DNA from 3 places in the Paenarthrobacter sp. YAF11_1 genome. Region 1 is predicted to be linked to each of the others. Evidence: riboswitches for the same ligand, from Rfam matches in the RefSeq annotation. Region 1 holds a riboswitch; each other region holds the start of a gene.

Region 1 (10,260 bases):
GCCCACCACACCGCCGCGGACGTCGTAGACCATGCGGCCGCCCGTGTAGGCAATCAGGATCGGAAGGAGGAACGTGACCATGGGGCCAACGATGCCGACGTTGGGATCACCCTCGGCGTTGGTGCCGAAACCGCCCAGTTCAGCGACTGGAAACCAGCCCTTCTCGATGAACAGGGCCGTAATGAGACCCCAGGCGATGAAAGCGCCAATGTTGGGCATGATCATGCCGGACAGGAATGTTCCGAACTTCTGGACACCAACGCGCACGCTGGTGCGGGGCTTCGCAACTGTCTCTGTTGCCATGTGAATTCCTAACGTGTGTCCCGCGGCGGCGCGGGGTCAGTCGATATAGATCGAGAGAGTGCAGCCTTAGGAGCTGCTGGAAATGCGGTGAAGCCATTCAAGGAAGAGCTTCAGTTCAGAGCTGGAAAGCTGGTCCGAATGCGAGGCCTGCAGTGCCGCATTCAGGGCGATTGCCGCAACAACTACCGAGGACTTACCGGAGTCCTCCGCTGCGGCGCCACGGGCGGTTTCCGTGGAGACGGCAAAGATCATGGAATCCCGGGTCATGGTTGAGAGCTCGAGATTCCGTTCCTCCACCGGTTCAGCGATCAGCATGAGTGTGACGCCCACATTGGCCGCCAGGATGCTGCGTGCCGCTTCGCGGGGCGGCACGTTGATCTGACCGGAAATCGCGGCCTTGTTCAGCATTTCCTCCAGAAGCGCTTCAGCATCGGCCACGATTGCTGGACGACTTTCCGGCCTGATGTTGCCGAACATGACCAGATACAGATGGGGTTGGCTCAGTCCGAATTGGACGTGGTTATCCCACATCCGCCGGACGTCTTCCAAGGGCTCCCCGGATGGCGCAAAATCCCGCTCCCCCGCCACGTACTCTTCAAATCCGGCTGACACGACGGCGTCAAACAGACCTTCTTTGTCGCCAAAGTGGTGGTAGAGCGTTGGCGCCGTGACCCCGGCAAGCTTGGTGATCTGGCGCGTAGAGACCGCTGACCCCTCCGAATTCGCCAGCAACTCGGCAGCTGCGCGAAGCAACCGAATTTTAGGCGGAAGCTGGTCATCGAAACTCATAACCGCTACCCTAGCACCTATAGCGTTGCTATATGAAGTGGCTCACAAAGGAATTTTGTAGGCTAGTTTTCGAGGCTCCCGGTGCCGTCGCCGGCGGGTCTGAACCAACAAGCAGGAACAGAGGATTCAGTGCAGAATTTCCAAGGAGTAGGGGTAAGCCCTGGCCGCATCATTGGTTCCGTCCGCCAGATGCCCAAGCCGGTGAGTGAGCCGCCGTCGGGAGAGCGTTTGGCCGCGGACGTGGCCCCGGAAGACGCCGTCGCGGGTTTGAAAGCGGCTGCGCAGTCGGTCCACGACGAGCTCAAGGGACGCGCGGACACAGCGTCGGGCGATGGCAAGGCCGTCCTTGAGGCGACCGCGCTGATGGCCAAGGACACCATGCTCCTGAAGTCGGCGGCGAAGCTCATCAATGCCGGGTCTTCTGCTGAGCGGGCCATTTGGGAAGCCGGTGCGTCCGTCTCGGAGATGCTGCACAACCTCGGCGGTTACATGGCCGAGCGCGCCACCGACGTCCTGGATGTGCGTGCCCGGATCGTGGCAGAACTCCGCGGCGTCCCCGCGCCCGGTATTCCTGCTTCGGACACGCCCTTTATCCTGGTGGCCGAGGACCTCGCCCCTGCCGATACCGCAACGCTGAATCCCGCGGTGGTCCAGGCTCTGGTGACCTCCGGTGGCGGCCCGCAGTCGCACACGGCCATCATCGCCCGCTCCCTTGGCCTGCCGGCCGTGGTGGCAGCACACGGTGTGGACGACATTGCCGATGGAACCGAAATCTACGTGGACGGCGCGGCAGGTTTCGTGGCCGGTTCGCCTACAGACGAGCACCGCGCGGCTGCCACAGCGTGGGCGGAAACCTCCGCAACCCTCGCGGAATTCGACGGAAACGGCACGACGGCGGACGGCCACTTGGTGCCACTCCTGGCCAACGTCGGCGGAGCCAAGGACGCCGTGGCCGCTGCCGCTTTGGGCGCCCAGGGCGTTGGCCTGTTCCGGACCGAGTTCTGCTTCCTGGAACGTGACACCGAACCCTCCGTGGACGAGCAAGCCGCCGCTTACAAAGCCGTGTTCGACGCGTTCCCGGGCAAGAAAGTTGTGTTGCGCACCCTGGACGCCGGCGCCGACAAGCCCCTGCCCTTCCTCACGGACGCCACTGAACCCAACCCTGCACTGGGTGTCCGCGGCTACCGCACCGACTTCACCACACCGGGGGTCCTGGAGCGCCAGCTTGAGGCCATTGCCCGGGCAGCCTCGGAGTCCGAGGCTGATGTGTGGGTCATGGCCCCCATGATCTCCACGGCCGCCGAAGCCGGACGCTTCGCTTCCCTCTGCGCGGCCGCCGGGATCCAGACTCCCGGCGTCATGGTCGAAGTTCCCTCTGCCGCCCTGACCGCAGCCACCGTACTGCGCGAGGTCGGGTTCGCTTCCTTGGGCACCAACGACCTCACCCAGTACGCCATGGCCGCCGACCGCCAACTCGGCCCCCTCGCCGAACTGAACACCCCGTGGCAGCCAGCCGTGCTCCGGCTCGTGCAGCTCACCGTCGAAGGCGCCGCCCAGGAAAGCTCCGGACGGGAAGGTGACGCCAAGCCCGTGGGTGTCTGTGGTGAGGCAGCCGCGGACCCGGCCCTCGCCGTCGTCCTCACCGGGCTGGGTGTGACCACCCTGTCCATGACTGCCCGGTCGCTGGCCGCCGTCGGGACCGTCCTGAAAACCGTCACCCTCGAGCAAGCGCAGGAACTCGCACGGCTCGCTTTGTCCGCCCCGAGTGCCCTTGAAGCCCGCGACTGGGTCCGCGCCAAACTCCCCGTCCTCGAAGAACTCGGACTCTAACCTCTGTTTGTTTCTGCCAAAGGAGAAACCATGCCCGAACGCACAGCCACCATCGCCAGCCGCTCCGGCCTGCACGCCCGCCCCGCCGCCCTGTTCGCCGAGGCTGCCGGGGAACAGCCCGTGGAGGTCACCATCGCCATGCAGGGCGAACCTGCCGATGACGCGCTCGACGCCGCCAGCATCCTTTCGCTGATGACGCTGGGCGCCGCTAAGGGCGACGTCGTGGTACTGCGGGCCGAGGGGGACGGTGCCGACGCCGCGCTGGACGCACTGGTGAAGCTGCTGGAGACGGACCTGGACGCGGAGTAGCTTTCGCCGGGCTACCCCGATTCGATGGCTTGCTGCGTGTTAGACGATAGGAGTCGTCTAACACGCAGCGAGCCGTCTAAATGGCCGAGGCCTGCTAGCACGCGGCTCACGCTAGGCTTCTGCCATGGCATTGATAGCTCCCCGCGTCACCGCAGGACTCCCCGCCGACGACGCCCGGAATCTGGCGCGCTCCCTCCAAGACAGCAACGACATCACCGTGTTCGTAGACGGCACAGTCCACCGCCTGCCGGACGAGGCGAGGGACGCCGTCGTCGACCTCCTCGCGAGGCTGGGCCGCGGCGAAACCGTGACGGTCAGCAGCGTGGAGGAAATGCTCACCACCTCGCAGGCTGCCGAGCTCGCTGGGATCTCGCACACCTTTCTGCGTAATATGACCGATCGCGGCGAAATCCCCGTGGAATACCGCGGAACGCATCGTCGGATCCGGCAAGCCGCCATCATCGCTTGGTTGGAATCCCAGAAGAAGAAACAGGCCGAAGGCGCCACTGACCAGCCCGACGGAAATGACGTCATCGCCGGCCAATAGTGTCCACAGTGATAAGGATCAAGCAACGATCCCAGCCAACGGGCCAGCACCCCTTAAAGCCGGGGTTACGCTTGATCGGTGGGCAATTTCAAAGGGTGGCATATCGTGGCCGGGTTGGCCGCCATGGCCCTTGCCGCACCCTTGGGCTCTGCCATGGGATTGAACTTTGTGGCAACCTTCATGTTTGCGTGCACAGTGTTCGTGGCGGTTGCCATGTGGACGGAATCAAAAATCGCACGACGCCGGGACGCGGCTGCGGCGTCCGCCGCCCGTGAATCTTCACGCCCGGCAAGCGACCCCAACGAATCCGATGACGCCACAAGGTCCGACGACGCCACCCGGGAGTAGGCATGGGGTTCAATAGCGGTATGGCTTCGACTTCCCCCTCCGTTGTGTGGCCCGTGGTGCATGAGGAACGCCGTGCCCTGATCCGGGACCTGGAACCACTTCTGCCATCCCAATGGAGGACTCCGTCGCTGTGCCCGGGCTGGGACGTCCATGATGTCCTGGCGCACGTGATCGACAGCGCCAAGACCACGCGCCTCGGCTTCATTCGACGCATGATTGCCTCCCGGATGGATTTTGACCGCGACAATGCCGTGGGTGTTGAGCGCGAAAGGACCCCAGACCCGGGGAAGACGCTGGTCCAGTTGCAGGCCGCGCTCTCCCGGACATCCGGGCCGCCTGCAGGCTTGGGAACTCGGCTGGTTGAAGCATTCGTGCACGGCGAGGACATCCGCCGCCCGCTGGGGATCCGCCGTGACTACCCAGCAGCGCACGTCGCCACAGCCCTGCATTATCAGGTGCGGACCACCACCAAGATGGGCGGAGGCAAGGAAGTGGCACAGGGCTGGCGTCTGGTGGCCACTGACGCAGCTTTCGATCACGGGGATGGGCCAGCCGTTGAAGGGCCCGCCATTGCGCTGCTGCTGGCGGTGTCCGGAAGACCAATAGCGGAGGACGAGCTGAGTGGCCCCGGAGCTCCGGTGTTCCTGCAGCGGAACCCTTGATGGAAGCGAAGGGGAAACCGGCAGCGCTCTTATCTGCCGACGTCGAGGCCTTGGGCCTCAAGGGACGGATCCTCTGGACCGAAGGGACGCCTCCTTCCGGGCCCGCCTACATTCTGGTCCACGGCATCGGGGTCTCGCACCGATATTTGGCCCGGCTGCATACAGTCCTTGCCGCGAGCGCACCTACCTACTCCCTGGACCTACCGGGGTTTGCAGGGACTCCAAAGCCTGATCGACAGCTCTCGGTGGAGGACTACGGTGCCTTCATTGCGGAGGTCCTCGCTGCCCGCGGCATCGGTTCCTACGTTCTGGTGGGCCATTCGATGGGTGCGCAATTTGTGATCGAAGCGGCCTTGCATGCTCCGGAACGGGCCCGGCAGGTGGTGCTGATGGGGCCTGTTGTTGATTCGCGGCACAAGAACGTGAGGCGCCAGTCCGTGGCTCTTTTCCTTGACGGGATGCTCCGCGAAAGCCCGGGTTCCAATTGGATCGTCACGTCGGACTATTTCCGCTGCGGTCCGCGCTGGTACCTCACTGAACTGCCCGTGATGATGAGGTACCCCACTGAAAAGCGCTTGGCTGGCATCAAGGTCCCCGTGTTGGTCCTGAGGGGAAGCCGAGACAACGTGGCCGGCCCGGACTGGTCGCTCCGGCTTTCGAGGACGGTTGACCAGGGGCGCTTGGTGGAGATCCCCGGTGTCGGGCACGTAGCGCAACATATGCGGCCCCAAGCTGTGGCCGACGCCATCCGGAGCTTCGTTACCACCACTGCGCCTCATCGCTGAGTACCAACGCACGATGCCGCCGCCGGCATTGGCCTGCTTGTTGAGTCAGCTCCTCCCGGCTAGGCTGACGGAGCAAGGGTATTAGTAAGTTTGCTTACGAAAGGGCTGATTGTGACTGCTGCAGACTCGAATGAGGAAACCCAAGGCTTCGGTGCAACCGGTGCTACAGGGCCGTTTGATGCAACATCCGATGCCGACAGCATCCACGAGGATCCCGACATGCGCCAGGATGAGGACGATGATCCCGCGGCCTCTGCCAACCCGGATCCCCTCGACGGAAACGTCACGGGCTTGGAACCCGGCGGCGGAGTACCCCCGGGAGAAACCCCGCCCGCCGAGGGCAGCATGAGCAGCGACCAAGGACACGAAGAGTAGCTCCGGCCACGACTGAACGCCCAGGCGGGACCGGCTAAGGCAGGGTCAGGATCTTCCCGAGATCGTACGCAACCGGCTCCTCCAACTGCGAGTAGGTGCAGCTCTCAGGGGTCCTGTCCGGCCGCCACCTGCGAAACTGCGTGGTGTGGCGGAACCGCTCGCCCTCCATGTAGTCGTACGCCACTTCAATTACCAGCTCGGGACGCAACGGCACAAAGGAGAAATCCTTGCCTCCGCTCCACCGGCTTTGGGCGCCGGGCATCCTGGACCCTGCAGCCCCCTCGCCTTGACTGGCCCATTCCCCCCACGGGTGCTCGCTGAGTTCCACTTGGTACGGCTCAAGCTCAGCCACCAGGGCCTCTCGCTTGGCCATGGGGAACGATGCCACCACCCCCACATGCTGGAGTCGACCGGCGTCGTTATAAAGACCCAACAGCATGGACCCCACAACTTTCGCGGTCTTGTGCCAGCGGAAGCCAGCCACCACGCAGTCCGCGGTGCGCTCGTGCTTGGTCTTGAACATCACGCGCTTGTTGGGTAAATACATCCCGTCCAAGGGCTTGGACATCACCCCGTCCAGACCTGCGCCCTCCAACTGCACGAACCATTCCTGCGCGCGCTCCAGGGCCGTGACCGCGGGCGTGACGTACACGGGAGGCTCCGCCTTGGCCAGCGCACGCTCCAAAATGGCGCGGCGTTCGGAGAACGGCCTGCCCATGAGGTCGTCGTCGCCGAGGGCGAGGATGTCGAACGCGATCATGGACGCCGGGGTCTTCTCGGCGAGCATCCTCACCCGGCTGTCGGCCGGGTGGATCCGCTGCTGAAGCACCTCGAATTCGAGCCGATTGCCCTCGATCAGGACAATCTCGCCGTCGATCACGCATTTGTCCGGAAGGTTCTTCCGCAGCGCCTCCACCAGTTCGGGGAAGTAGCGGGTCATGGGCTTCTCATTGCGGCTCCCCAGGATGATCTCATCCCCGTCTTTGAAGACGATGGTCCGGAATCCGTCCCACTTGGGCTCGTAGTGCCCAACATCGGGGATGGTGGGGACGGACTTGGCGAGCATGGGCGAGACGGGTGGCATCACAGGCAGGTCCATAGTCAATGTCTACCTGCCGGTGCAGCGCGAAGCTAGTGTTGGGCCATGGATATCTTGCTCGCGGCGGCTGCAGTGCTCGGATTCCCGGCTCTGATGGCCGGCGTGTGGTACTGGTCATCGCGCCGGAGCAGCCAGGGCAAGGTCCGGCGTGCAGCTACCGGCGGGATGCTGGGAGTGGCGGATGAAATCTTCCGCCCGGAAACCCACCAAGCCGTGCAGATCCAGAGGATCCAGCATGAGTTGCCCGCGCCGGCACCGGCCCCGAAGCCTAAACGCTAGAACCCTCTCATCTTGGGAGGCCTACCGTCCGTTATATTAATGTGACTTTACTTTCCGGCTCATGTACCGTCGTAGGGCGACCCGTATCTCCGCTGGGCCGCTTCCGGAATGACGCCGAGCTCTGCCGCATTCCGGGATCCGCCAGACCCGCGGCAGAGGCGGGGGACCCAAAAGTTCCCGGACTTTCCAAAGTCCTTGGGGTGAAGCCGCTACGGCGGCCGGACGGCCTCGTCCGAACCCGACAGCTAACCTCGAAGGCGTTGAGAGGCAACCACCATGTCCCCAACCATGGATCAGCCGCGCCGCGCCGAGACTGAACGCGAGCGCACCAAGCCAACCGGACGCCGTCGGGCCCAACCCAGCGGATCCCCCATCAGCGTGCAGGCAGACACTGCTGCCGCACCCGGAACGACAAGCACGACGCCGGAGGCCGCCACTGCGGCCCTTCCCACCGTCGCGACACCCATCACGCGAGCGGCCGCGCGCGCGGCCGAGCGGGAGCGGGCAACCCTGGCTGTGATCGCGCCCGCCGCCCCGGCGTCGTCCGAGGCCGAGCCAGCTGCATCCGCAACAGGAGAGCCCTCCGAAGCTGCCGAGCCGGCAACCGCGGCCATTCCGGTCGTGGAGGCCGCACAGGCTGCAGCTCCGGCTTCCACCACGCCGGGGCCTCCTACCTCGGCCATTCCGATTGTTCAGGCGTCACGTTCCGAGCAGGAGGATTCCGAGCAGCCGACAACGCCTCAGCCTGCCGCGTCCCAACCTGCCACCGCCGCCATTCCTGTTGTGGGCGCCCGCCACGAGCCGGCTGCCGCACCCGTTTCACCGCGGGGCACATCCCCGGCGCAAGTTGCTGCGGCCGCCACAGCGTCGGCTTCACTGGCAAGCCGCAAGGACGTTCGAAAGCAGTCGGTCGCTCCCAGTTCTTCCAGGCCGGGAATGGGCGGATCGTCCCTTGGCCGGGAAACCCAGGCGGTCCTGCGTAAAGCTGCGTCTGTCAAGCACATGAGCCAGCGCATGGCCGTGGTGGCTGGCGCCCTCGGCCTGGTCCTGACAGCCGGGACCTTGGGGCAGGCCCTCGAGCTGCCGTTCTTCGGCCAGGAGACGCCTTCCCAGGAAGCCAACGCCGCCGATCGAAATTCGGGCACAGCGGCACCCGCACCCAGCGCCTCCTACTCGACGGCCTCGTCACCCTCCGCGTCAGCTGCAGCGACGTCGGCAGCCGGCCAGCCGGCCACGATTCCGGAGGCGCCCGCACCTGTGTCGCCGTCGTCCGTTCCCACCCCGAAAGTCTCCTTGGCCGACCCCGTCTGGGTCCCGTCCGCAGTGCCGTCAACCATCGCCGCGGCACCCAGCACCGCCAGCCCGGTCCCCACCCAGCCTGCGCCTGCACCCAGTGAGGTGCCGTCGGACACGATCACCACGCCACCCACGACGCCGACGCCCACAACCACGCCGACGGTCACGCCCACTCCCACTCCTACCCCCACCCCGACGGGGACTCCCACACAGACCACCAAACCCAAGCCCACGGGCAAGCCCAGCGCGGCCACCGCGCCGCAGCCCACCGAGACGGCACTCGAAGAGATCCTTAACGCGGCAAAGGACGCCCTCAAATGAGCACGCGCTTGCCGCGCACCACCACGCACGTGGGATGGCACAGCCGGTACTGCAGCAGCAGCCGGACGGCCACGTTCCGACGCCGATTGGGCCGTTGGAGCTGCCAGCGGCTGAGGCGTTCCTAAAGCAAGACCCTGCGAAAAGGGCAGGCACCCCCAGGGTGCCTGCCTTTTCTTCTTTCCAATCTAGATCCGTGGCCGGCCTGCCCAGCGGCGGGCCTTCAAGGCAGCGTGCAGTTCGAGGCGGATCGCTCCGCTCAACGGGTCAGCGCCGATGAGTTGTCGGATCCGGCCGAGCCGGTTGTAGATGCTGCTCCTGTGGAGGTGGAGTTTGGCCGCGACGTCCTGGACGGAACCATCACTGTCATAGAGGAGTTCCAGGACGGGCAGGAGTTCGCCGTTCTTGTCCTGGTCCTCCAGCGTTCGGAAGTGCACGGAACCGGTGTCATCCCAGCCTCCGGGTGCCAGCAGGCGGTCGAAGAGCTGATAGACGCCTACGGCCCGGCTGTCCACGAGCTCGCCGAGGGGTCGATCGACCGCGGCAGCCTGCGCCGCAACTTTGGACTGCCGGTACGCTCCTGAGAGCTGCCGGATCACGTGGAACGGCTCGCTGATGCCCAGGATCACCCGGTCCACTTTGCGGCCCGCGCGTTTGGCGAGTTCCAGTTGATAGTGGACCAGCACCTGGGCGTGGTCTGCCCGGCCACCGGACTCGCGAAACAGGACCACCGAATGCGTCTCCGTTCCGGCGCTGAACAACGCAGCGTTGACGCCGATGGTGGACTGCAGCGCGGCTGAACGGTGGGTCAGGGTTGCGGCAAGGGGATCGACGTCGGACCTCGCACCTTCCGCGTCCAGGATGGTCACCAGTTGCCATGGACCCCGGCCTTGGATTTCCTTCCACCCGGCCACGGCCGCCACGGCATTCGATTCGCCGCTGCAGGCCGAGAGGAACTCCTGCTCACGCCTGCGCCGGAACTCCGATTCTGCGGTGTTGGAATCAAGGAGCAACCCCGCCAACAGGTCCAGCTCGTCACGCACGCCGGGCAACTCGGCGAGTATCGCCGTCGCACTTTGCTCTTCAACGTCCAACTGGACCCACAAGTAGCCCACGCGGAAGCCGCGCACCAGGAGCGGCACGCAGACGCGGCCCAACATGCCGAGTTCCTCATTGGCGGGAACGACGACGGGACGCACCGCCGTGGCGATGCCGTGGGACAGTTGCCACACACTGACGTCGCTGGGGACACGCTTGCTGAGGAGAAAGTTCACGCGGACGCGGTCGGCGTGCGACTGGTTGGAGCTGTAGGCGAGGAGG
Region 2 (10,260 bases), on a different contig from region 1:
ATCTTCATTGCCGCAGGTGGATTCGGCGTCGCCAGCGCGTTGGCGGCCCTGGCCCCCAATGCCACGCTCTTTGGCTTGGCCCTGGTTCCCTGCGGCCTGTTCGCCCTGACCCTGATCACCAGCGCCAACGGCTACGTGCAGTCCACCACCGAGGCTGTCATGCGCGGGCGGGTCATGGCCCTGTATATGGCGATCTTCATGGGTGGCACCCCGATTGGAGCGCCGCTGGTGGGGTGGGTGGCCAACGTTGGCGGGCCGCGGTGGGCCGTGGGCGTTGCAGCGTTGGCCGGCGTCAGCGCCGCCGTCGTGGGTTTGGCCTGGATCATCCGCGCCAAGCAGTTGCGCCTCCGCTTCGACCGCCGCGCCAGTGGCCTGCGGCATTTCCGGGTGGAGTCGTTGCTGGCCCGTCCGGTCACCGAGGACGACGACGGCCCGGGGCTGGTTCGCTAAGCGGGCTCTCGTGGGTGGCGGCTTAGTCGTCGTGGCTTAACAGGCAGCGGCGTTAAACGGCAGCGGCGCCGTCCGGAACTTTCCGAACGACGCCGACTGGCAGCCTGTGGTGCTACTTCTTCAGTTCGCCCACCACGTAGTCGATGCTGGCGAGCAGGGCGGAAACGTCGTCCGGCTCGATGGCGACGAACGTCGCGATGCGCAGCTGGTTGCGGCCGAGCTTGCGGTAAGGCTCGGTGTCCACCACGCCATTGGCGCGCAGGACCTTGGCGATGGCTGCGGCGTCAATGGAGTCGTCGAAGTCGATGGTAGCGATGACGTTGGAGCGGTCTTCGGCGTTCGTGACGAACGGCGTTGCGTACTCCGAGGCCTCGGCCCAGGAGTAGATGCGGTTGGCGGAGTCCGCCGTGCGCTTGCTGGCGAAGTCCAGGCCACCGTTGCTGTTGAGCCACTGCACCTGGGCGTCCAAGGTGACCAACGTGGACAGGGAAGGCGTGTTGTACGTCTGGTTCAGCTTGGAGTTGTCGATGGCCGTCTGCAGGTCCAGGAAGTCCGGGATCCAGCGGCCGCTGGCCTTGATCCGTGCCGCACGCTCCAGGGCGGCGGGGGAGAAGAGGCCCAGCCAGAGACCACCGTCGGAGGCGAAGTTCTTCTGCGGGGCGAAGTAGTAGACGTCGGACTCGGCGACGTCGACATCCAGGCCGCCGGCAGCGGACGTCGCGTCCACCAGGATCAAGGAGCCGTCGTCGGCGCCCTGGACACGCTTGACGGGAGCCGCAACACCCGTGGAGGTCTCGTTCTGGGGCCAGGCGTAAACGTCAACGCCGGCTTCGGCCTGCGACACCGGGCGGGTGCCAGGCTCGGCCTTGATGATCGAGGAGGCATCAAGGAACGGCGCCTTGTTGGTGGCAGCAGCGAACTTCGAACCGAACTCGCCGAACGAGAGGTGCTGGGCCTTCTTCTCCACCAGGCCGAATGCGGCGACATCCCAGAATGCCGTGGATCCGCCGACGCCGAGGACAACTTCATATCCTTCGGGCGCACGGAAGAACTGGCTGAGGCCTTCCCGGACCGAACCCACAAGGTTCTTGACCGGAGCCTGGCGGTGGGACGTGCCGAGAATGGTGGACGACGCGGCAGACAAGGCCTCGATCTGTTCCGGACGGACCTTGGACGGTCCAGCGCCGAAGCGGCCGTCCTTGGGCAGCAGATCGGCGGGAATGGTGATGCTGTTGTCGCTCACGTGTGGCTCCAATGGGTATCGGCTAGAGATGGGTCGTGGCAGGTGGCATTATCTGCCCCTTCGACACCCCAATTCTGCCTGACCGGGCGCGGAGGCAGGAACACGTGGCCGTCATAGTCCGCCACGTGGAACGCCGGCCAACCATATGCGACCGGAATTATCCAGAGTAATTCCAAATAAGCTAGGCTGGTGGTTGGCGTTCATGGGGCGGCGGTGCACACCGTCCACCCGGCAAGGGACGCGGTACGGTGGAGATTACGCAAGGAACTGCGTTCGAGGAGAGCTGAGCTGGATGACGGATCTGATCGATACCACTGAGATGTATCTTCGGACCATTTTGGAGCTTGAAGAAGAAAACATTGTGGCTCTCAGGGCCCGCATCGCCGAGCGGCTGCGGCACTCCGGACCCACTGTTTCCCAGACCATCGGACGCATGGAGCGCGACGGCCTGGTGATTGTTTCCAACGACCGCCACCTGGAATTGACCGAGGTGGGGCGGAAGCGCGCCACCGAGGTCATGCGAAAGCACCGCCTCGCCGAGCGTCTCCTGGCTGATGTCATTGGCTTGGATTGGGCCTACGTCCACGACGAAGCATGTCGCTGGGAACACGTGATGAGCGAGCGTGTGGAGCGCCGGCTCTACGAACTCCTGGAACACCCCACCGAATCCCCGTATGGCAACCCCATCCCGGGCCTTGAAGCGCTCGGTGGACTTGCCAGCCAACCGTTCCCCCGCCTCGACGTCAACCTCCTGCAGGCCATGGACGGCTATGCGCCGAATTCCCGCGTGGCGGTCACCCGTTTGGCGGAGCCCATCCAGGTTGAGCCTGAACTCCTCACCCAGTTGGATGAGGGCGGTATCCGCCCCGGCGCGGCCGTCTCGCTGGAGCGTGTGGGAGAGTACATTTCCGTCCGGGTCCCCGGCATCGAGGGTGCACTGGAACTTCCGCCCGAGGTGGCGGCGCACGTCTTCGTCTCCGTCAGCTGACGCCCCCTTCCCTTCACGCGGTGTCATATCTCACTTTCGAGCTGTTGGCGCGCGTGTGACCTGCGGTTTTTCAGGATTAGTGATAAGGGACCGCCGCGCCATGCCTGTTCCTGTTGATAACGAATTTATTACTGCGGGGCTTAATCGCCTATAGTTATCTACTAGCGCTGATACCAAAGCGTTACCTGTTCCGGAGCCGAGCTCTGCCAGCGGAACAGGTGTGTCATCCACCACTGGCAGAGGCGGGGGAACCACAAGCGGCTGTCTAAAGAAGCAGCCTTGGGGTGAAGTCCGCAGCAGAAGTGCCCATTGACGCAAGTCCCTCCTGGGATACCTGTGTGCCGTGAGCGCTTCGTGCGGACCGGGTCTTTGAACTCTCTGACCCGAATCCGACAGCTAACTTCGCAGGCTTTTCAGAGAGGAACAGAGTTTGACAACGCAGAACGTCAGGGGCCGCCGCCGCGCGTCCGGCCCCGCTGCTGAGCTGCGGCCAGCCCGCGTCGTATCGGAGATCCGGCCACGCGACACCGAACGCCAGGTGCGTCGCCGTAAGAGCCCGTTGCGCCAGGTTGCCGACTTCGCCGCAGCCAGTGGCGTCGGGCAAAAGGCCGGAGTTGCGCTTGCCGCCACCGGACTTGCCCTGACTGTCGGTCTGCCGGCCACGAGCCCGGTCATGGCCACCTCGGAATCCGGCCAGACCGAGTCGGCCCTGGCCGTCACCGGTGGCAGCCAGCCCGAGGTTTCGGCCGCTGCATCAGCCAAGATCGATTTCAGCCGTGCCGCAGTAGCTACCGCAGCCGACCCCGACGGCAAGCTGAAGCAACTGCTCAGCGCGCAGTCCGCCGGCAGCATCCAGCGCGCCTCGTCCACAGGCACCATGGCCAGCCCCCTGGACACCCTGACGACGGCTTCCCCGTTCGGCTACCGCGTCAGCCCCCTCACGGGTGGTTCCGGCGACTTCCACCGCGGCCAGGACTTCGTGGCCCAGTGCGGCACCGCCGTCCATGCCGCGGCCAGTGGCAAGGTCACCTTTGCCGGATGGCACGAGTACGGCGGAGGCAACCGCGTTGTGGTAGACCACGGCAACGGCCTGGAGACCACGTACAACCACCTGTCGTCCTTCACCGTTAAAGTAGGCCAGACGGTAAGCCGCGGCGACACTGTGGCGCTGAGCGGCACCACGGGCGCCTCCACAGGCTGCCACCTCCACTTTGAAGTACAGGTCAACGGTGAAGTCGTTGACCCCATGGGCTGGCTCTAAGTACAGTTGATGGTTGTCTCTCGCATTCGTGACACACCCCGTGACCTGAATGTGACATTCGCGTTCAACTGTTGTACCGTACAAAGCGCATCGGCTTTTTAGGGGGCCGGTGCACTTGAGTGGATTGCCTAGCTCTGCCACCACTCGAGGTCCGTTCGCATAAATCGTCTGGCAGGGGCGGGGGAACCACTTCTGGTCTTCGCAAGAAGGCCTTGGGGTTAAGTCGCAAAGCTTCCTTGAAGCAGCGTGGCCGGATGACTCCCATCCGAATCCGACAGCTCACCTCGCAGGCATTGGGAGAGGCTACCTACGTGTCATCACGCACTACCCCTGCGCGCCACCGCGCTGAATCGGTTCGCACGAACCCCTTGAACACGCTTTCCAAGGCTGTTTCATCCAACGCCGGTACCGTTGGCCGTCAGGCCGTCGTCCTGGCAGCAGCCTCAGGCCTCGTCCTCAGTGTCGGTCTTCCGGCCCAGGCAGCGGACACCGACGTTTCCAAGTCGGAAGCCTCCAGCACCCAGCAGATGGTCACCACTGCGGTAGTCACCGCAGAGCCCACCGCCACTGTTTCCTTCGAAAGCCCTGTAGTGGCCACCAAGGAAGCTCCCAAGGTTGTCCAGCGCGCTTCGCAGACCACCCAGCGGACCGCGGCCAATGGCAACCAGACCACCGCAGGCGCTGTGACCGCGAAGTCGTCCGAAGCCAAGGACGCTGCTTCCAGCGCTGCCGCTTCCGGCCTCGCCGCGATCGCCTACACCGGCATCGGCCACCCGTACGTTTGGGGCGGCACCACGCCCAACGGATGGGACTGCTCCGGCTTCACCCAGTGGGTCTACGCCCAGGCCGGCATCAGCATCCCGCGCGTCAACGCCTGGACTGCCATGAAGCCCACCAGCACTCCTGCCCCCGGTGACCTGGTCATGCAGAACGGCGGAGCACACGTAGGCATCTACGTTGGCAACGGCATGATGATCAGCGCCTTGAACCCGGGACAGGGCACGCTCCTGCACTCGGCTGCCTCCACGGGCACGTCCTCCTTCTTTACCCTCCGCTAGAAACAATCCGGTTCGGGGTTCGCCAGCATGCCCCCAAGTGCTGGCGCACCGATGAGCCGCGTGTACCCCAACTACACGCGGATACGAAAAGAGAAAACCATGACCAGTGCATCCAAGGTTGCACGGCATCGCGCTGAGGCCCCCAAGACCAGCTCGCTTGCCGTGATCGCGAAGGCCGTCAGTGAAAACGCCGGCGGCGTAGGCCGCCAGGCGGCTGTTATTGCCGCAGCTTCAGGCCTGGTCCTGACCGGCAGTGTTGCTGCCAACGCCGCCGACACCAACGTGGACCGTGAGTCCACCTCGACGTCCACCCTTGACGTCCAGTCGGTAGTCCAGGCCACCATCGCTGCGGACTCCACCGTTGCCATCTCCTACGAGCGCCCCGTGGTCACCACGGTGCAGGCTCCGGCTCCCGTAGAGAAGAAGGCTCCTGCGAAGGTAGAAACCAAGAAGACCGCAGAAAGCACGGCGACTGCCGGCAACGCCACGTTGGCCGTCAACCCCGCGGCTCCTGCGGCAAAGGCTCCGGCCGCTGCCAGTGGCCTTGGCGCTGCAATCGCCGCTGCCGCCTACGCACAGCTCGGCGTCACCCAGGACTGCACCATGCTGGTGACGAACTCCCTGGCAGCAGTTGGCATCAACTTCCACGACTGGCCGGCCGGCTACCTCTCCCTTGGCCGCACGGTCAGCGCAGCGGAAGCACAGCCCGGCGACCTCGCTTACTACGCCAACGGCGGTCTCGCCGGACAGGCCCACATCGCTGTGTACGTCGGAAACGGCCAGGCAGTCCACGGTGGATGGAACGGATCCACCACGGCACTGTTCAGCGTCAACGTCGGCTCCGGCCCGGTTTTCATCCGCGTCAACGGCTGATCCAGCATTCCGCTTTGACAGCAACACCCCGCAGGCTCAGGCCGGCGGGGTGTTCTGCTTTAACGGACGGATTCGGCTCCCGACGCCTTAACCTCGCATGAACTCTTAACGACACTGCACGGGAAACGACGGAAAAATTCGTTGATACGGCATATGAGTGCTTACCCTTATCTTGTCGATCCACAGCCCGTACAAGCAGAGGGCAGCCGGCCCTCGTGCCCCTGACGGGTGCGGCCGTGAAGAGGTACGTGCATGCGCACACTCGTTCTGAATGCTGGATATGAACCGCTGGCGGTAATAACATTCCGCCGGGCGCTGGTCCTTGTGTTGACTGGGAAAGCTAGCGTAGTGGCCGAAGGCGACGAGCCTGTCGTCGGGCCACAGGAGATTCTTGGACGCCCCTCCGTGATCCTCCTTAACCGCTACATCCGTCCCCGGTACAACAGGATTACCGCCGTGAGCCGACGCGGGGTCCTTCGCCGCGACGGCCATCGCTGCGCCTACTGCGGGAAAACAGCCCACACCATAGACCACGTCCACCCCAAATCCAGGGGCGGCGCGGATTCCTGGGAAAACCTGGTTGCGGCGTGTTTGAAATGCAACAACGCCAAGAGTGACCACACGCTGGCTGAAATGGGTTGGAAACTCCGTTTCACGCCCGGGGTGCCCCAGGGAACCATGTGGCAGATCAAAGAACTCGAGAAACCTGCGCCGGACTGGGACCCGTTCCTGTTGCCGGAATCCGCTGCCTGATCGATTTCTGCTGAACTCCGGCCGCCCCGGTAATCTGGGCGGATGGAGTTCAATGCCGTGATTCTGGCGGGTGGCAGGGCCACCCGCCTTGGTGGTGTGCCCAAGCCATCGTTGACGTACGACGGCGAAACGCTCCTGTCGCGTGCCCTGCAATCGGTCCGGGGTGCAACGGCCGTGGTGGTGGTAGGTCCTGATGCTTCAGGAACGGGCGGTGGGACACTGCCGGTCGAAGTGCTGCGGGCACGGGAGGAACCGGCATTCGCGGGTCCGGCCGCTGCTATTGCTGCCGGGTTGATTGCGCTGGAAGGCAGCGGTGCGGGCGCCCCGTGGACTTTGATTCTCGCCTGCGACATGCCGCATGCCTCCCGTGGAATCTCCCATCTGTGGGAAGCGCTGGCAGCGCACCCCGGAGTGGAGGGTGCCATGGCAGTTTCCGAGGACGGACGGAAGCAACCGCTCCTGGGGGTATACGACACCGCAGCCTTGGACCGCGAAGTGGCCGTAGCTTCCCAAGGTTCCGGGTTAACGGACTCTTCAGTGTTCCGCCTGCTTGCTAGGCTGAACCTGCTGGACGTTGGCGTCCCCGCAGGCTCCACGGATGACGTGGATACATGGGAGGACGCTGCGGCCCTGGGCATTGACTACAAGTTGGAGGCGGACGTGAAGAGCCAGGAAGAGACGCTCGAGGAATGGTGCCGCACACTGCTGCAGGCATTCGAGCTTGAAGGCGTTGAAGTGGACGTCAACGAAGTGCTCGCCGTTGCCGGAGTGGCCGCGCATTCAGTGGTGCGCCCCGCAGCGCCCTTGACCACCTTCATCGCCGGTTACGCGGCAGGCATGGCCCGCGGCATCGGCCAGGCAAGCGATGACGCGGCCATGAACGCCGCCTTGGAACTGGCCCGCAAGATTGCCAAGGAGTACTCGGAGTCCGAGGCTGACGCCGAATGACGGAGGCCCCTGCAGAGGGCCATCACGCGGCACACACGTGGCAGGAGGCCCGGCAGCGCGCGTTCGATGTTGCCACTCCCATCCCTGCGGGTCCTGTGCCGCTCAGCTCAGCCCTCGGACGCACCCTCGCTGCCGATGCCCTGGCAGTGCAGGATATGCCGCACTACGCTTCCTCAGCCATGGACGGCTGGGCCGTCAACGGAAGCGGGCCGTGGATCCTTAGCGAACCAGGCCAGAGGCTTGCCCCCCACCAGGCAAGTCCCATTGTGACGGGAGGGCTGATTCCGCCGGGCGCCAAGGCAGTACTTCGCAGCGAGAGCGGCGTCATCACCACGGACGACGACGGCCTCCCGGTCCTTGCGCTGGGCGGAAGCGCCAAGCCCGGCGAACCCCGCAACGGCCAGCACATCCGCAAAGCCGCAGAAGAGGCAGCGGAGGGGGAAGTCCTGCTTACCACCGGAACCGTGCTCAATCCGGCCCACATCGCTTTGGCCGCGCTGGCCGGATTGGACCATGTGGAGGTCCTCGGCAAGCCACTGGCCAGGTTTCTGCTGACGGGCTCCGAGGTTGTGGCCCAGGGGGTCCCTCGGCCCGGACAAGTGCGTGATACTTTCGGCCCGCAATTGGGTGCTGTTGTGGAGCTTCTGGGTGGCATCGCAGGAGAGCAGCTCAGGGTCGGCGACAACTATGAAGAGTGGATCTCCGCCCTCCAGGACACCGAGCCGGCCCTGGGCGGACTCACAGCGGATGACCCCTACGGAGAGACTGAACCCCCGGCCGACGTCGTCATCACTACTGGCGGGACAGGTCGCTCGGGGACCGACCACTTCAGGCGGGCGGTGGCGGAACTTGGCGGCCGGCTGCTGATCGACGGCATTGCCATGCGCCCCGGTCATCCTGCCGTGTTGGCTGAACTGCCCGATGGCCGGTTTGTGCTGGGACTGCCGGGAAATCCACTTGCCGCGATGATGGCGCTGTTGACGGTGGGTGCTCCGTTGCTGGCGGCATTGGGTCATCGGCAGTTGGACGGTGTAGGTGAAGTTCCTTGCGGCGCTATGCTCGAGGCGGATCCCGGCCGGACCCGGCTGATGCCGTTCAAGCTGGTCTATGGCCTGGCGTCGCCGGCGCAGCACACGGGTCCCGGGATGATGCGGGGCCTGGCCGGCGCGGACGGGATCATGGTGGTTCCGCCCCACGGGGTCCAGCTGGGCGAGCTGGTCCCGGCGTTTGCCTTGCCGTGGGGCAAATCGTTGCCCGCACCCAAAGCCGCGGAAGACAAACCCCGCAAGGCTCCTGCGCGCCAGGCAAAGAAGGCCCCCTCCGGCCCGGTGGACTGGAGCGCGCTGGACGCTTGAGCGCTGGACTCCGGAGCACTGCAGCGAACCGGGTAAAGGGTGCCGACAAAGTGCAATGATGGACTCATGAACAGGCATGCTCCAGAACAGGACATCAATGAAGATGACCTGCAAATCCACCCGCCCAAACAGGCCGCTGCCGGCCTCAAAGCTGTCACGGTGGCCCTTGAACGCGGTTACGCCCAGGCCGGTGTAGCCCGCACGGTCCGATCCATGCTCAGGGTCAACCAGCACGACGGCTTCGATTGCCCGGGATGTGCCTGGCCCGAATCCATCACAGGCAGGCGCAGCCCCGCCGAGTTCTGCGAGAACGGCGCCAAGGCGATCGCCGAGGAGAGCACTACCCGCACTGTGGGCGCTGAATTCTGGGCGAAACACTCCCTGGCTGACCTCGAAAACAAGACGGAATACTGGCTGGGGAGCCAGGGAAGATTGTCCGAACCCGTGGTCATCAAGCCCGGGGACACCCATTATTCGCCCATCAGCTGGACCGAGGCGTTCGCCCTGATCGGCGAGCACATCAACGCCACCACGCCGGACAAATGCGTTTTCTATACCTCCGGCCGCACGGCCAATGAGACCGCCTTCATGTATCAGTTGTTCGCCCGGAGCCTGGGCACCAACAACCTGCCTGATTGCTCCAACATGTGCCATGAATCCTCTGGCAGCGCCCTGAACCCCACCATTGGAATCGGCAAGGGCACAGTCTCGCTGGAGGATATCCACCACGCTGAACTGGTCCTGGTGGTGGGCCAGAATCCGGGAACCAACCATCCCCGGATGCTGTCCGCACTGCGGGACTGCAAGAACAACGGCGGGAAGATCGTTGCCGTCAACCCGCTCCCCGAGGCCGGCCTCCTGAACTTCAAGGACCCGCAGTCCCTCAACGGCGTCATTGGCGGTGGCACCACCATCGCGGACGAATTCCTGCAGATCAAGGTCGGTGGCGACCTCGCATTGTTCCAAGCACTGGGCCACCTCCTCTTGGAGGAAGAGAAGCGCAACCCGGGCACCGTCGTCGACCATTCCTTTATTGCGGCGCAGACGGAGGGATTCGACGCATATAAGGACGCACGTTCGGTGCTGGACTGGGCGGAGACCGAGCGGGCCACCGGCCTGACCCGTGCAGAAATTACCAAGGCCGCGGAAATGATGGCTGCATCCAAGGCAACCATCATCTGTTGGGCCCTGGGACTGACCCAGCAGCCGCACTCGGTGGATACCTTGCGCGAGATCATCAACCTGCTGCTGCTTCAAGGGAACTTCGGCAAGCGTGGCGCCGGAGCCTGCCCCGTCCGTGGACACTCCAATGTGCAGGGCGACCGCACCAT
Region 3 (10,260 bases), on a different contig from region 1:
CGTGGTTCGGGATCATGGTGGGCGCCATTTGCTGCCTGCCGTGGACCTGGCAGTTGATTTCCGAGGTCCAGGCGGCGCCGCTCCCGGCAACGCTGGGCCTGGTCTACTTGGGGATCTTTCCCACGGCCATCGCTTTCACCACCTGGGCGTACGCTTTGTCCCTCATCTCGGCCGGGAAGCTGGCCGCCACCACGTACCTGGTTCCGGGCACCACCATTTTGATTTCGTGGGCCGTGCTTCGGGAAGTCCCCACCATCTGGGGACTGATCGGTGGCGTAGTGTGCCTGGTGGGCGTGGGCCTGACCCGGCGTCGGACCCGCCAGCCGCTCCGCTAGCGGGCCATTCCCACCAAAAGTTCACGGTGAGTGGGCGGATTGGCACCCGGGCGGCCGACGGCAATGGAGGCCGCCATGGAGGCAATGGTGCCGATCCGCTCCATGACGGTGGGTGCCAGTCCGTCGCTGCCACGAAGGAGCAGTCCCATGATGAGCGCTGCCATGTAGGAATCGCCCGCGCCGATGGTGTCGGCCACTGTTGCCGGGACGGCCGGGACGTTGAGCTGTATGTGCCGAGTGGCCATGAGCGAGCCCTTGACCCCTTGGGTCACTACAACCAACCCGGCGCCCAGGGCCAGGAGGTGCTTCGCGGTGTCCTCAAGCGCCTTGCCGGGGTACAGCCAACGGGCATCGGTCCCGCTGAGCTTCACGACGTCGGTCAGCGGCACTATTTCCTCGAAGAGCGACAAGGCCTCCTGGTGGCTTCCGAGGAGGTCGGCGCGGATGTTGGGATCGTACGTCACCATGCACCCGCCCTGCGCCTGCTCCAGCAAGCTCCGCACAACGCTTGCGCCGGGCTCCAGGAACGTGGCGATGGAGCCCGTGTGCAGGATCCTCGGGGCGTAGGGAAGGGCCAGGGGTGCCAACGCCCAGTCAATGTCAAAGGTGTAGTCAGCTGAACCGTCTGCAGCTATCCGGGCTGTCGCCGTCGCGGTCTTGCCCGCGGACATGGAGCCGGGCAACAGCACCACGCCGGCACTGTGCAGATGTGCTGCGATGGCGTCACCCCGGGCGTCGCGTCCGATGGTCGTCAGCAGGCCGGTTTTGACGTCCAGCAGGCCCAGACCGAAGGCGACGTTGGCCGGAGAACCGCCGGGGTACTCCACCTGGCCATCGGACGACTCAACGATGTCGATCAACGCCTCACCTACAACGACGACGTCGAGGGGTTCAGGCGCGAGGGAAGGGGTGCCGGTCATGCGGTTCCTGTGTCTGTCGAAAAGAGGATTGACTTTCAGTATCTCTCATCACACACAGCGCCGTTGCTGCCTGAGCGGACTAAAGTCAGATCATGCCCGCGAATCTTCCACCCGGCTTGCCCATAGTTCCGGACGGCGAGCGTCCTTCATCGCAGCTCCGGGATCGGAATGCGGTGCACAGCCCTGTTGAGCACACCGACGCTCATGGTGCCGCGCCTTTCGAAATGTCCCCCGAAGAATTTGAGGAGGCCGTCAGCGACGCCCTCCAACTGATCCCGCCCAAAGCGGCCAGTGCCATGGACAACGTGGCTGTCTTTATTGAAGACGACTACACGCCCCAGCCGGGCGAAGATCCGGACACTGTGTTGTTGGGACTCTACGAGGGCGTCCCCCTGACTGAACGCGATTCCTGGTGGGAAGCCGGTTCCCTGCCGGACCGGATCACCATCTTCAGGCAGCCGATCCTGGACATCTGCAGTACACGCGAAGAGGTCATCGATGAAGTGGCCATCACGGTGGTCCACGAGATCGCGCACCACTTCGGGATCGACGACGACCGCTTACACGAACTCGGCTGGGGCTAGCCTTATAGACATGGGGCACGACCACAACCACTCCCACGGAGTCACAGCAACCGGCAAGCACCGGAAGCGGCTTATCGCCGTCCTGGCCATCACCTTAGGGGTGGTCGGCATCCAGGTGGTCGGCGCCGTCGTGTCCGGGTCCTTGGCACTGCTGGCTGATGCCGGCCATATGCTCTCTGATGCCGCGGGTGTCTTCATCGCACTGATGGCGGCTTGGATTGCCACGCGTCCAGCCAGTGACCAGCGGACATACGGGTACCAGCGGGCTGAAGTGCTGGCCGCCCTGGCGAACGCATTGATCCTCATTGTGATCGCTGTGGTGATCATGATCGAAGCCATCCGCCGCTTCGGGGAATCCCCGGAAATCCACACGGACGTCATGCTCTGGGCAGCCATTCTGGGTGCCGTGGCCAACCTTGTCTCGCTCCTGATCCTGCAGGGGGCGCAAAAGGAAAGCCTCAACGTACGTGGCGCCTACCTTGAAGTCCTCGGTGACCTTCTGGGCTCCATTGCGGTCATTGTGGCGGCGATCGTCATCATGACTACAGACTTCAGCGCCGCAGACCCCATTGCATCGATGTTGATCGCAGTGATGATCATCCCCCGCGCCTGGCATCTGCTTCGCGACGTGGTGGATGTCCTCCTGGAGGCGACACCGAAAGGCGTGGACGTGAATATGATCCGCGAACACATCCTGGCCGTGGATGGTGTGGTGGAAGCCCACGACATTCACATCTGGACCATCACTTCCGGCGTTCCCGTGTTCTCTGCCCACGTTGTGGTGGAAGACGAAGTCCTTAACGCCAGCGGTGCGGACAGCATCCTTGACCAGTTGGGATCCTGCCTCGGACGGCATTTCGACACCGAGCATTGCACCTTCCAGTTGGAGCCGGTGAGCCACTCGGAACACGAGTCGCACCAGCACGCCTAGCCGGTCCCGCCACCCGCGCCCTCAACAGCCACCGTCCCTGCGGCGCCGTCCACGGTGACGAGCTGACCGGTGCTGATCCGCGATGTGGCGTCCGGAACCCCCACAACAGCAGGGATGCCGTACTCACGGGCCACCACGGCGCCATGGGAGTTGGGCCCACCCATCTCCATGACCAGCCCTCCGGCCGTGAGGAACAACGGCGTCCAGCCGGGATCCGTTGACGGTGCTACGAGGATTTCTCCCGGCTCCAGGTGCGCCCCAACCGGGTCCATGATGACCCGTGCAGGAGCTGTGGCCCGTCCTGCCGACGCCGGACTGCCGGACAATGTGCCAGGGCGCTGGGACCCGTTGGTCCCAGGCGCGGCTTCCGGTTCGGTGCCATCCGACATCAGCACCCGCGGTATGTGCCTTCGCCGCAGTTCCTGCCCATAGGCGGCGCGTCGCTCAGCTACCAACTCCTGCAGGTCATCGCCGGCCAGTGCGGTCTCGGCTTCGTCGAGGTCCAGGAAGAAGATGTCCTCGGGGCGTTCGATCCGATGCGCTGCCGCAAGCTCATTCCCGATGAGAAGCAACTGCTTCCGTGCAACGGATAGTCCCAGGACCAGGTTGTACTTGGGCAGCTCGCGCAGTCCCGCGAACCTCCGTGTCCGGTCCAACGCCATGCGAACCACGGCCGCGTGCAAAGGGCTCTTTGTCCTGGCCCGGGCGACGAGACGCGATACTTGTTCATCAGCATCACGGGCTGCCCGCGCGAACTGCTGGTCCGGCGCCTCTGAGCCGTCCGCCAGCCTCAAGTAGTTGGTGACGACGCCAAGAATGTGGGTGGGGTCGTCTGACCAGCGCGGCATGCCAAGGTCGATCTCGGCGACGGCACGGTGTCCGAAGGTACCCAGGAATGAACTCAATCCGGTCTGGGCGACGGCGGGGAGGCTTCCGTCCCGATACTGCTCCGTCAGTTCTGCCGCCGTTCGACCGGTCATGGAGGCAACGGCGTCGGGGTCTTTCCGAATCCCCGCGGCAAGCTGCCACAGCGCCAGGTCCATCTCGGTAGTGACGTTGTTGGGAAGGCCGCGGAGCACCGTTTGGAGTTCGTCATAGGGAGCTTGCCCGCCCAACAGCTTCTTGACCAGCGCAAGCATGGCAAAGCCGAGCGCGGGCAGGGGCAGCACCTGGGGGACCGTGGCGAAAACTTCCTCTCCGAGGATTCGCTGGACGTGGCTGATCCGTTGATGGGCCGTTGCTTGCTGCGGGACGGCCAAGGTGTTGCGCAGATCGGAGCCAAGCTTCTCCACACGTTTCAATGCCGAAGCCGGGCGGAACAGGCCACGGAACAGCGTCTCGGGAACACGGTATTTGGCCGCAACCGGAGCGACGTGGCGAATCAATTTCAAGGGTGTCCTGGTGGTCACCGAGAAACGTGGATCGTCAAAGAGGCCACGTATCAGAACGGCTGAACGGGCCTCCATGACATCGAAAACCCGGGGCACGATCGCCCGGCCGACCCTGCTCCGCACCACCGCAGTGAGGTCAAAGAAGATGCGCTGCCCCGCCTCGTAGTACGGCGGTGGGCCGGACCGGGGATCCGGAACATCGAAGGCCGCGGTCCGGGCGACGCAGGAGGCGATGAGCCGAATGCCGGCCAAGCCCATGGGAGTCAGCGGTCTGGTGAGACCCTGGGCGAGGCTGAAGTTCAGGAAGGCGTGCTCTCCCGGAACCGGAGGGGTGCGCGTGGTTTGCGGGTACAGGGTAGTGATGGGCCGGGCCTGGGTGAGCCACAATTTTCCCTCATCGTCTATGGCCCACTCGGTGTCCTGCGGGGCTCCGTAATGCAACTGGACCTCGCGGCCCAAGTCCACGAGTGCCAGCACCTGGTGATCGCTGAGGCAGGGCTGAGGGTTTGCATCGCCGGGCAGGTCCCGTGAGGACCCGGCGCTGCGTTCAACGCGTTCCGTGCCGCCGCCAGGGATGGCCCTGATCTCCACTTGCCTGTCCCCCACGGTCCTCTTCACCATGGCACCGCGACGGACATCCACCACATACTGATCCGGATTCACGGCTCCGGAAACGACGGCCTCTCCCAGGCCCGGGCTGGCGTCGATCACTGTCTCTTGCCGATTTCCTGTCACCGGGTTGGCGGTGAACATGACGCCGGCGGTGGCTGAGTCCACCATCTCCTGCACCACCACAGCCAGGGTCACCGACGCGTGATCGATCCCGTTGGTGGTCCTGTAGGTCACGGCACGGTCTGTCCACAGCGAAGCCCAGCAGCGGCTCACAGCCTCCAAGACCGAGTCCGCTCCCACCACGTTCAGGAAGGTATCCTGCTGGCCGGCGAAGCTCGCGAAGGCCAGGTCCTCCGCGGTAGCTGAAGACCTGACGGCAACGGGGACGTCCTCGCCCAACTGCTGATAGGCGGACCGCAGCGCTTCGGCGACCACGTCGGGAACGCCGGCGTCCAGCACCAAGGACCGTGCGCGTGCGGCAAGCCCGTTCAGCTGGTCCAGGTGGGAAGCATCGGTCTCTTTCAGTGCCGCAAAGACCTCGTCCAGGCCAATGGCCGAGAGGGCGTGCCGGTAGGCAGCGGTTGTCAGGCAGAATCCAGGCGGTACGGGCAGGCCGGCGCTGGTCAGCTCACCCAGGTTGGCAGCCTTGCCCCCCACTTCAGGAAGCATGGCCCCACTGATGCCGGCGATGTCCAGAGTGAACACCGTGCCGGACGCAACGTTATGGCGATCCTGCCCTTGTTCCCCGGTCTCCTGGCCGTCCATGGAGGATGGGCCCGAGGCTAAGCTGCGCCGAGCATCGGCCCAAACTTGTGACGGTCGGCAAGCCGCGGATCCTCACGATCCGGGACGACCAGCACAGGCCCCTTGGCATGGTGGAGGACGCCGTCCGAGGTGGAACCGAGCAGCATACCCGCGAACCCGCCGCGGCCTCGTGTTCCCAAGACCACCAGTTCAACGCTGCGGCTGATTTCCACCAGCACGTCCACTGGTGAGCCGTCCCGGAGGTCCGTCTCAATGGGAAGCTGGGGGAAGTGGCTCCTGAGCCAGGCAACACCGGCGTCAAGCTGGACCCTGATATCCGCAAAGAGGGCGTCGCGGTCCAACGGAGCCGGCACCCAGGCCAGGGACCCGCTGTACTGCGGTACAGCGCAAATGACGCGGAGCTTGGCTCCCATGCGCTGCGCTTGCTCAGCCGCTTCGAGTACTGCCACGCGGGCTTGCTCGGAGCCGTCGACACCAACTGCAACCACGTTTTCGACTGCGCGAGGGCCAGCCTTGGCGTGCTCAGCCTTGATGTGCTTGTCTTCAGTGTTTTCGCCGAGACGGTCGGCGCAGTACAGCGGGACCGTGACGGTGGGGCATTTGGCGTGGGCAGGCAATGCGCTGCTGACAGATCCCAAAAGGCGTCCAACGAAGCCTCCGCGGCCCCGGCTGCCAAAAACGAGGAGCGCGGCTTCTGCCGAAAGATCCAGGAGGACACCGGCAGCGTCGCCGTTCTCCACCGAAGCGTCCACGTCTATGGAATACCCGGAGATCTTGTCCATAGCCTGTTTCACGATCGCGTCCGCGCCTTCGCGGATCACCGAGTCATCCACTGTTGCGTAGCCGCCATCCAGCCCTGATGCGGCAAAGATGGGTACGGAATAGGCCGTGACGATGTGCAAGGGCAACTGACGGCGTTCGGCTTCACGTGCCGCCCATACCAACGCACACTGCCCGTGCTCAGAACCGTCAACTCCAACGACAATGCCGCCTGGCGCCACTGCCTGGTCCTGGCCGTCCTGTGGCTCTTCATTGTGCCTGCTGTGCTGGTCCATGGGGCCCGCCTCTCCACCTGCTGCTTGATGTTCCGGCCATTCTGCCAGAGGTTCTCCGGCTCGGATTCCCTACTGGCGTCGTTGTCAATGGCCGGGGCAGAAGAAACCTGGAAATTCCTCCTCCCAATGTCCACTATTCTCGGTCGTCAACGCCGAATCAAGGTGACTTTGGGCTATGTGTATAACGGTCCGGGCTCGGTTGCAGGGGGCGCATTTTGCGCTGGGGATGAACAACGCAAACACGCGGACTCGGGAGGCTATCCATGGCAGAAAAAGTTCGGTAGTGTTCGAGTCACCGAATGGCCGGCAAACGTGTTCCACAGCACTTTCCGGCCATTTATTGCGGCCGCTTGGGGAACTCGGACGCGACCCCATGCGATGCCTAACGGCACACACGTCAAGGAGGAACCAAGCAGTGTCACTCACGCCTGATTCCGCCACGGAACGCACCACCACCGTGGTCATCGGAGCCGGCCTGTCCGGCTTGGCAGTTGCCAGTGAGCTCAGCCGCTACGGCGTGGGCTCCATAGTGGTGGACGGGTTTGGCGCGTTGTCCACAACCGGGCCGTCAGTCCACACAGGCATGCTTCAACGCTGCGATGCAGCCGACCCCGCAGCCATGCAGGAACGCAACGAGATCCTCCGCCACCTGCGGAACTATGCAGCAAGCCATCACCTGGATGTCCGCAGCACCACGCGGGCTGTCCGCCTCGATTTCCTTGGCTCCGACCCTTCCCAACAGATCGGCTACGGACTGGCCGCCAGCATGACCACCGCCGGGCTCAGGACTGGGCTCCACGCCTCAGGCCCCCTTGAATCCACCCGCCGCCAGTGGGCCGTCCACACTGCCAACGGCGTTCTTCTGGCGGACCACATTGTGGTCACGCGCTGCGCGCAGAGCCAATTGCGCCGCATGCTGGCCGAACTTGGCATTGCAATCGGCCAGAACCTGGTGGCTGCGATGCGGGCCGTCGGGATGCACCTTGTAGGTGTCGGCGAACTGATTACGCCCACACCCAAGGAAGTACTTCGACAGGCGAAGGCCGTGGGCCAGGCAATATCGTCCAAAGTGGCCCTCACCGCAGGGCCAAGCATCGTCACCGCCTAGCAGAACAAACCCGGACGACTCCAGACAAAGGCCGTCGGGCTATACAGCTGAGGCGCGCTCTATCCCGGTGTCGCACCTGGCTCTGAACTTTTCCGCACATAACTTAACGCCAAAGGCCGGTGCCTTCGAGGACTAATTCCTCAAAGACACCGGCCTTTGGTCTGAAGCGTGAGGCTTATGCGCCAGCGCGTACGTAGGTCAGGGGACCCGTAGCGGTCAACCAGCTGATCGGGTGGATGCCCGTCTGGTTGCCGTTGATGCCACCGCTGATGGCCTGGCCGTTGCCGATGAAGATGGCGACGTGGCCGGACTGAACGATCATGTCACCGGGCTGGGGGTCACTGACAACCTTGCCGTAGTTCATGAACTGCATGGGGCCGAGGTCACCAACGGGGATGCCTGCGGAGCCGAGCGCGCGCTCCACCATGGCGGTGCAGTCCTGCATGATGCCGATCTGGGCGTAAGCCGAGGCAACCATGGCAGCGTTGACGCCACCCACGGCCGGGGCAGCAGCGGGAGCAGGAGCAGCAGCGGCCGGAGCGGCAGCAGCAGCCTTGGCAACAGGAGCCGTTGCGGCGGCAGTGGTGACTGCTGCCTTCTTGGCGACGGGAGCCGGAGCAACCGGAGCAGGCTTCTCGATAACCGGAGCTGCTACGGAAGCAACAGCAGGGCGCTCGAAGTTGACGGTAGCCGTAGCCAGGGCGGTAACAACCTGGGTGGGAGCGTCGGCTGAAACGGTCTCAGCGACCGTGGCCGGGCTGGAATCCCGCTGAACCGGAGCTTCAGCAGCGTGAGCTGCAATGGAGCCGGTCAACACAAGGCCCGAGGCTGCTGCAATAACAGCTGCCTGGCGGCCAGCGCCGGAAGCGTTGCTGGCGACTGCCTTGGAGATGGAGATGAACGGATTAGGACGTACGCTGTCCGCCTTACGACGGCCGCGAAGAATGCGTGAAGACATGAAAGAGCCTCTCCCGATGCCTGCGAGGTTAGCTGTCGGATTCGGATGGGAGTCACCCGGCCACTATCCCCCGCTGTTCAGCGGAAGCTTCGTGACTTCACCCCAAGGCACGCTCGAAAGCGACCTAAAATGGGTTCCCCGTCTCTGCCGTAAGGTTTGTCTGCGAACGGATTCCGGACTGCGGCAGAGCTAGGCAATCAGGCCGGAAGTGCCCGTTACGTGGAACAGGCACAGGTACTACCGTACGCGATGATCACGCGGAAGTCACATTTAAGTAACGAGAAGCGCGCTTCCGGCGTGTCGCAGTAACCGTTTCGAGATCTTCGCAGCTACGTAGAAAACCCTGTTATTCCGCGGGAGAATCGCCATCTGAGTCGTTCGAAGCAGCGAGTTTTCTCCGCGCTGTAACAGCCAGAAAAATAACGAGACCGACAGCAACAACCGCCAAGCCCACAATGCTCCACGGGAAGGGCTGGGAGGCATCCGCGGCTGGCTCGCTGTTACCGGTTCCCGGCGCCCCGGTCCCCGCCGTCGGTACTGCTGCTGAAGGTGCTGAAGCGGACGGCGAGACTGCCGCCGAGCCGTTGGCCGCCGTCGCGCTTCCTACGGTGGCCGTGAAGGTAAAGGTGCCCTCAATGGGGTGGGAATCGCTGCTGACGACGCGCCAGACCACTGTGTATTCGCCGCCCGGGGCGCCTTCGCGCAGCTTCTGGACCGCCTGGTTGTCGATGATCTCAACGGGGCCGTCGGCCCAGTTTTCGCCACCTGCCGTGACCGTCACGCCGGAACCGATGGCAAGCGGTCGGTTGTTGAACGTGATGGAGACCGACGCCGGGACCTGCGTCACGGCGGTACCGTTGGCCGGCGTCGTGGATTCAGCGACGTCGTGGGCGGACGCGGGAGCCGCAGAAAACAGCAGGGCGGACGCGAAGGCAAGAGCAGCGACGACGGCGGCCAGAAGCGGGCGGATGGTACGCATGGGGCGGTTTCTCCTAGTGTTGGCTTCCTTACAGACTAGGCGAATCGTCCGGAGGGCCCGTACCGGACCGCTTAGGATTTGAGAGCACACTCCCCTCAATCCCCGGAGTCCTTCATGCTTAAACAAGGTTCTGCCGTAGACCGCTACTTCAAAATTACTGAACGTGGATCCACGTACTCGAGGGAAATTCGTGGCGGCTTCGCAACGTTCTTCGCCATGAGCTACATCGTGGTGCTGAACCCGCTGATTCTTTCCGGGGCGGATTCCAGTGGGGCCTCCCTCGGTTTCACGGCCGTCGCAGCCACCACGGCCTTCGTGGCGGGAATCCTGACCATCCTCATGGGCGCTTGGGCCAAGCACCCGTTCGCCGTGGCAACCGGCCTGGGCGTCAACGCCTTCGTTGCCGTCACTGTGGCCTCGCACCCGGAGCTCACCTGGCCGGACATGATGGGCCTCGTGGTGCTCTCCGGCGTCACCATGCTCATCCTGGTGCTGACCGGTTTCCGTACTGCCGTGTTCAAGGCCGTGCCGGAAGCCCTGAAAACGGCGATCGTTGTAGGTATCGGCCTCTTCATTGCGCTGATCGGGCTGGTCAATGCGGGATTTGTGCGCCGAATTCCCG

Evidence for each region. Region 1 has a riboswitch for cyclic di-AMP ahead of AB4Y77_RS16080 (hypothetical protein). Riboswitches for the same ligand answer to the same signal wherever they lie in the genome.
Region 2: another riboswitch for cyclic di-AMP. It lies ahead of AB4Y77_RS17055 (M23 family metallopeptidase); the one in region 1 lies ahead of AB4Y77_RS16080 (hypothetical protein).
Region 3: another riboswitch for cyclic di-AMP. It lies ahead of AB4Y77_RS14490 (hypothetical protein); the one in region 1 lies ahead of AB4Y77_RS16080 (hypothetical protein).

The regions. Positions count from the first base shown of each region.
Region 1 covers NZ_JBFRDF010000010.1:99,689-109,948, reverse strand. Annotated here, with positions in the region: gene AB4Y77_RS16135 (PTS mannitol transporter subunit IICBA) at 1-303, opposite strand, end outside; gene AB4Y77_RS16130 (TetR/AcrR family transcriptional regulator) at 370-1,092, opposite strand; gene ptsP (phosphoenolpyruvate--protein phosphotransferase) at 1,222-2,922, shown strand; gene AB4Y77_RS16120 (HPr family phosphocarrier protein) at 2,953-3,231, shown strand; gene AB4Y77_RS16115 (helix-turn-helix domain-containing protein) at 3,356-3,778, shown strand; gene AB4Y77_RS16110 (hypothetical protein) at 3,857-4,126, shown strand; gene AB4Y77_RS16105 (maleylpyruvate isomerase family mycothiol-dependent enzyme) at 4,129-4,788, shown strand; gene AB4Y77_RS16100 (alpha/beta fold hydrolase) at 4,788-5,573, shown strand; gene AB4Y77_RS16095 (DUF6480 family protein) at 5,685-5,948, shown strand; gene AB4Y77_RS16090 (ATP-dependent DNA ligase) at 5,983-7,047, opposite strand; gene AB4Y77_RS16085 (hypothetical protein) at 7,093-7,326, shown strand; cyclic di-AMP (ydaO/yuaA leader) riboswitch at 7,456-7,600, shown strand; gene AB4Y77_RS16080 (hypothetical protein) at 7,603-8,943, shown strand; gene AB4Y77_RS16075 (PucR family transcriptional regulator) at 9,129-10,260, opposite strand, start outside.
Region 2 covers NZ_JBFRDF010000011.1:123,402-133,661, reverse strand. Annotated here, with positions in the region: gene AB4Y77_RS17070 (MFS transporter) at 1-450, shown strand, start outside; gene serC (phosphoserine transaminase) at 563-1,693, opposite strand; gene AB4Y77_RS17060 (metal-dependent transcriptional regulator) at 1,986-2,681, shown strand; cyclic di-AMP (ydaO/yuaA leader) riboswitch at 2,876-3,105, shown strand; gene AB4Y77_RS17055 (M23 family metallopeptidase) at 3,112-3,942, shown strand; cyclic di-AMP (ydaO/yuaA leader) riboswitch at 4,089-4,249, shown strand; gene AB4Y77_RS17050 (C40 family peptidase) at 4,254-5,000, shown strand; gene AB4Y77_RS17045 (NlpC/P60 family protein) at 5,100-5,873, shown strand; gene AB4Y77_RS17040 (HNH endonuclease) at 6,126-6,626, shown strand; gene AB4Y77_RS17035 (NTP transferase domain-containing protein) at 6,669-7,574, shown strand; gene AB4Y77_RS17030 (molybdopterin molybdotransferase MoeA) at 7,571-8,929, shown strand; gene AB4Y77_RS17025 (FdhF/YdeP family oxidoreductase) at 8,996-10,260, shown strand, end outside.
Region 3 covers NZ_JBFRDF010000008.1:224,516-234,775, reverse strand. Annotated here, with positions in the region: gene AB4Y77_RS14525 (DMT family transporter) at 1-335, shown strand, start outside; gene AB4Y77_RS14520 (carbohydrate kinase family protein) at 332-1,255, opposite strand; gene AB4Y77_RS14515 (metallopeptidase family protein) at 1,348-1,839, shown strand; gene AB4Y77_RS14510 (cation diffusion facilitator family transporter) at 1,850-2,770, shown strand; gene AB4Y77_RS14505 (PEP/pyruvate-binding domain-containing protein) at 2,767-5,538, opposite strand; gene AB4Y77_RS14500 (universal stress protein) at 5,556-6,593, opposite strand; gene AB4Y77_RS14495 (FAD-binding protein) at 7,009-7,701, shown strand; gene AB4Y77_RS14490 (hypothetical protein) at 7,877-8,659, opposite strand; cyclic di-AMP (ydaO/yuaA leader) riboswitch at 8,663-8,831, opposite strand; gene AB4Y77_RS14485 (copper resistance CopC family protein) at 9,006-9,638, opposite strand; gene AB4Y77_RS14480 (NCS2 family permease) at 9,753-10,260, shown strand, end outside.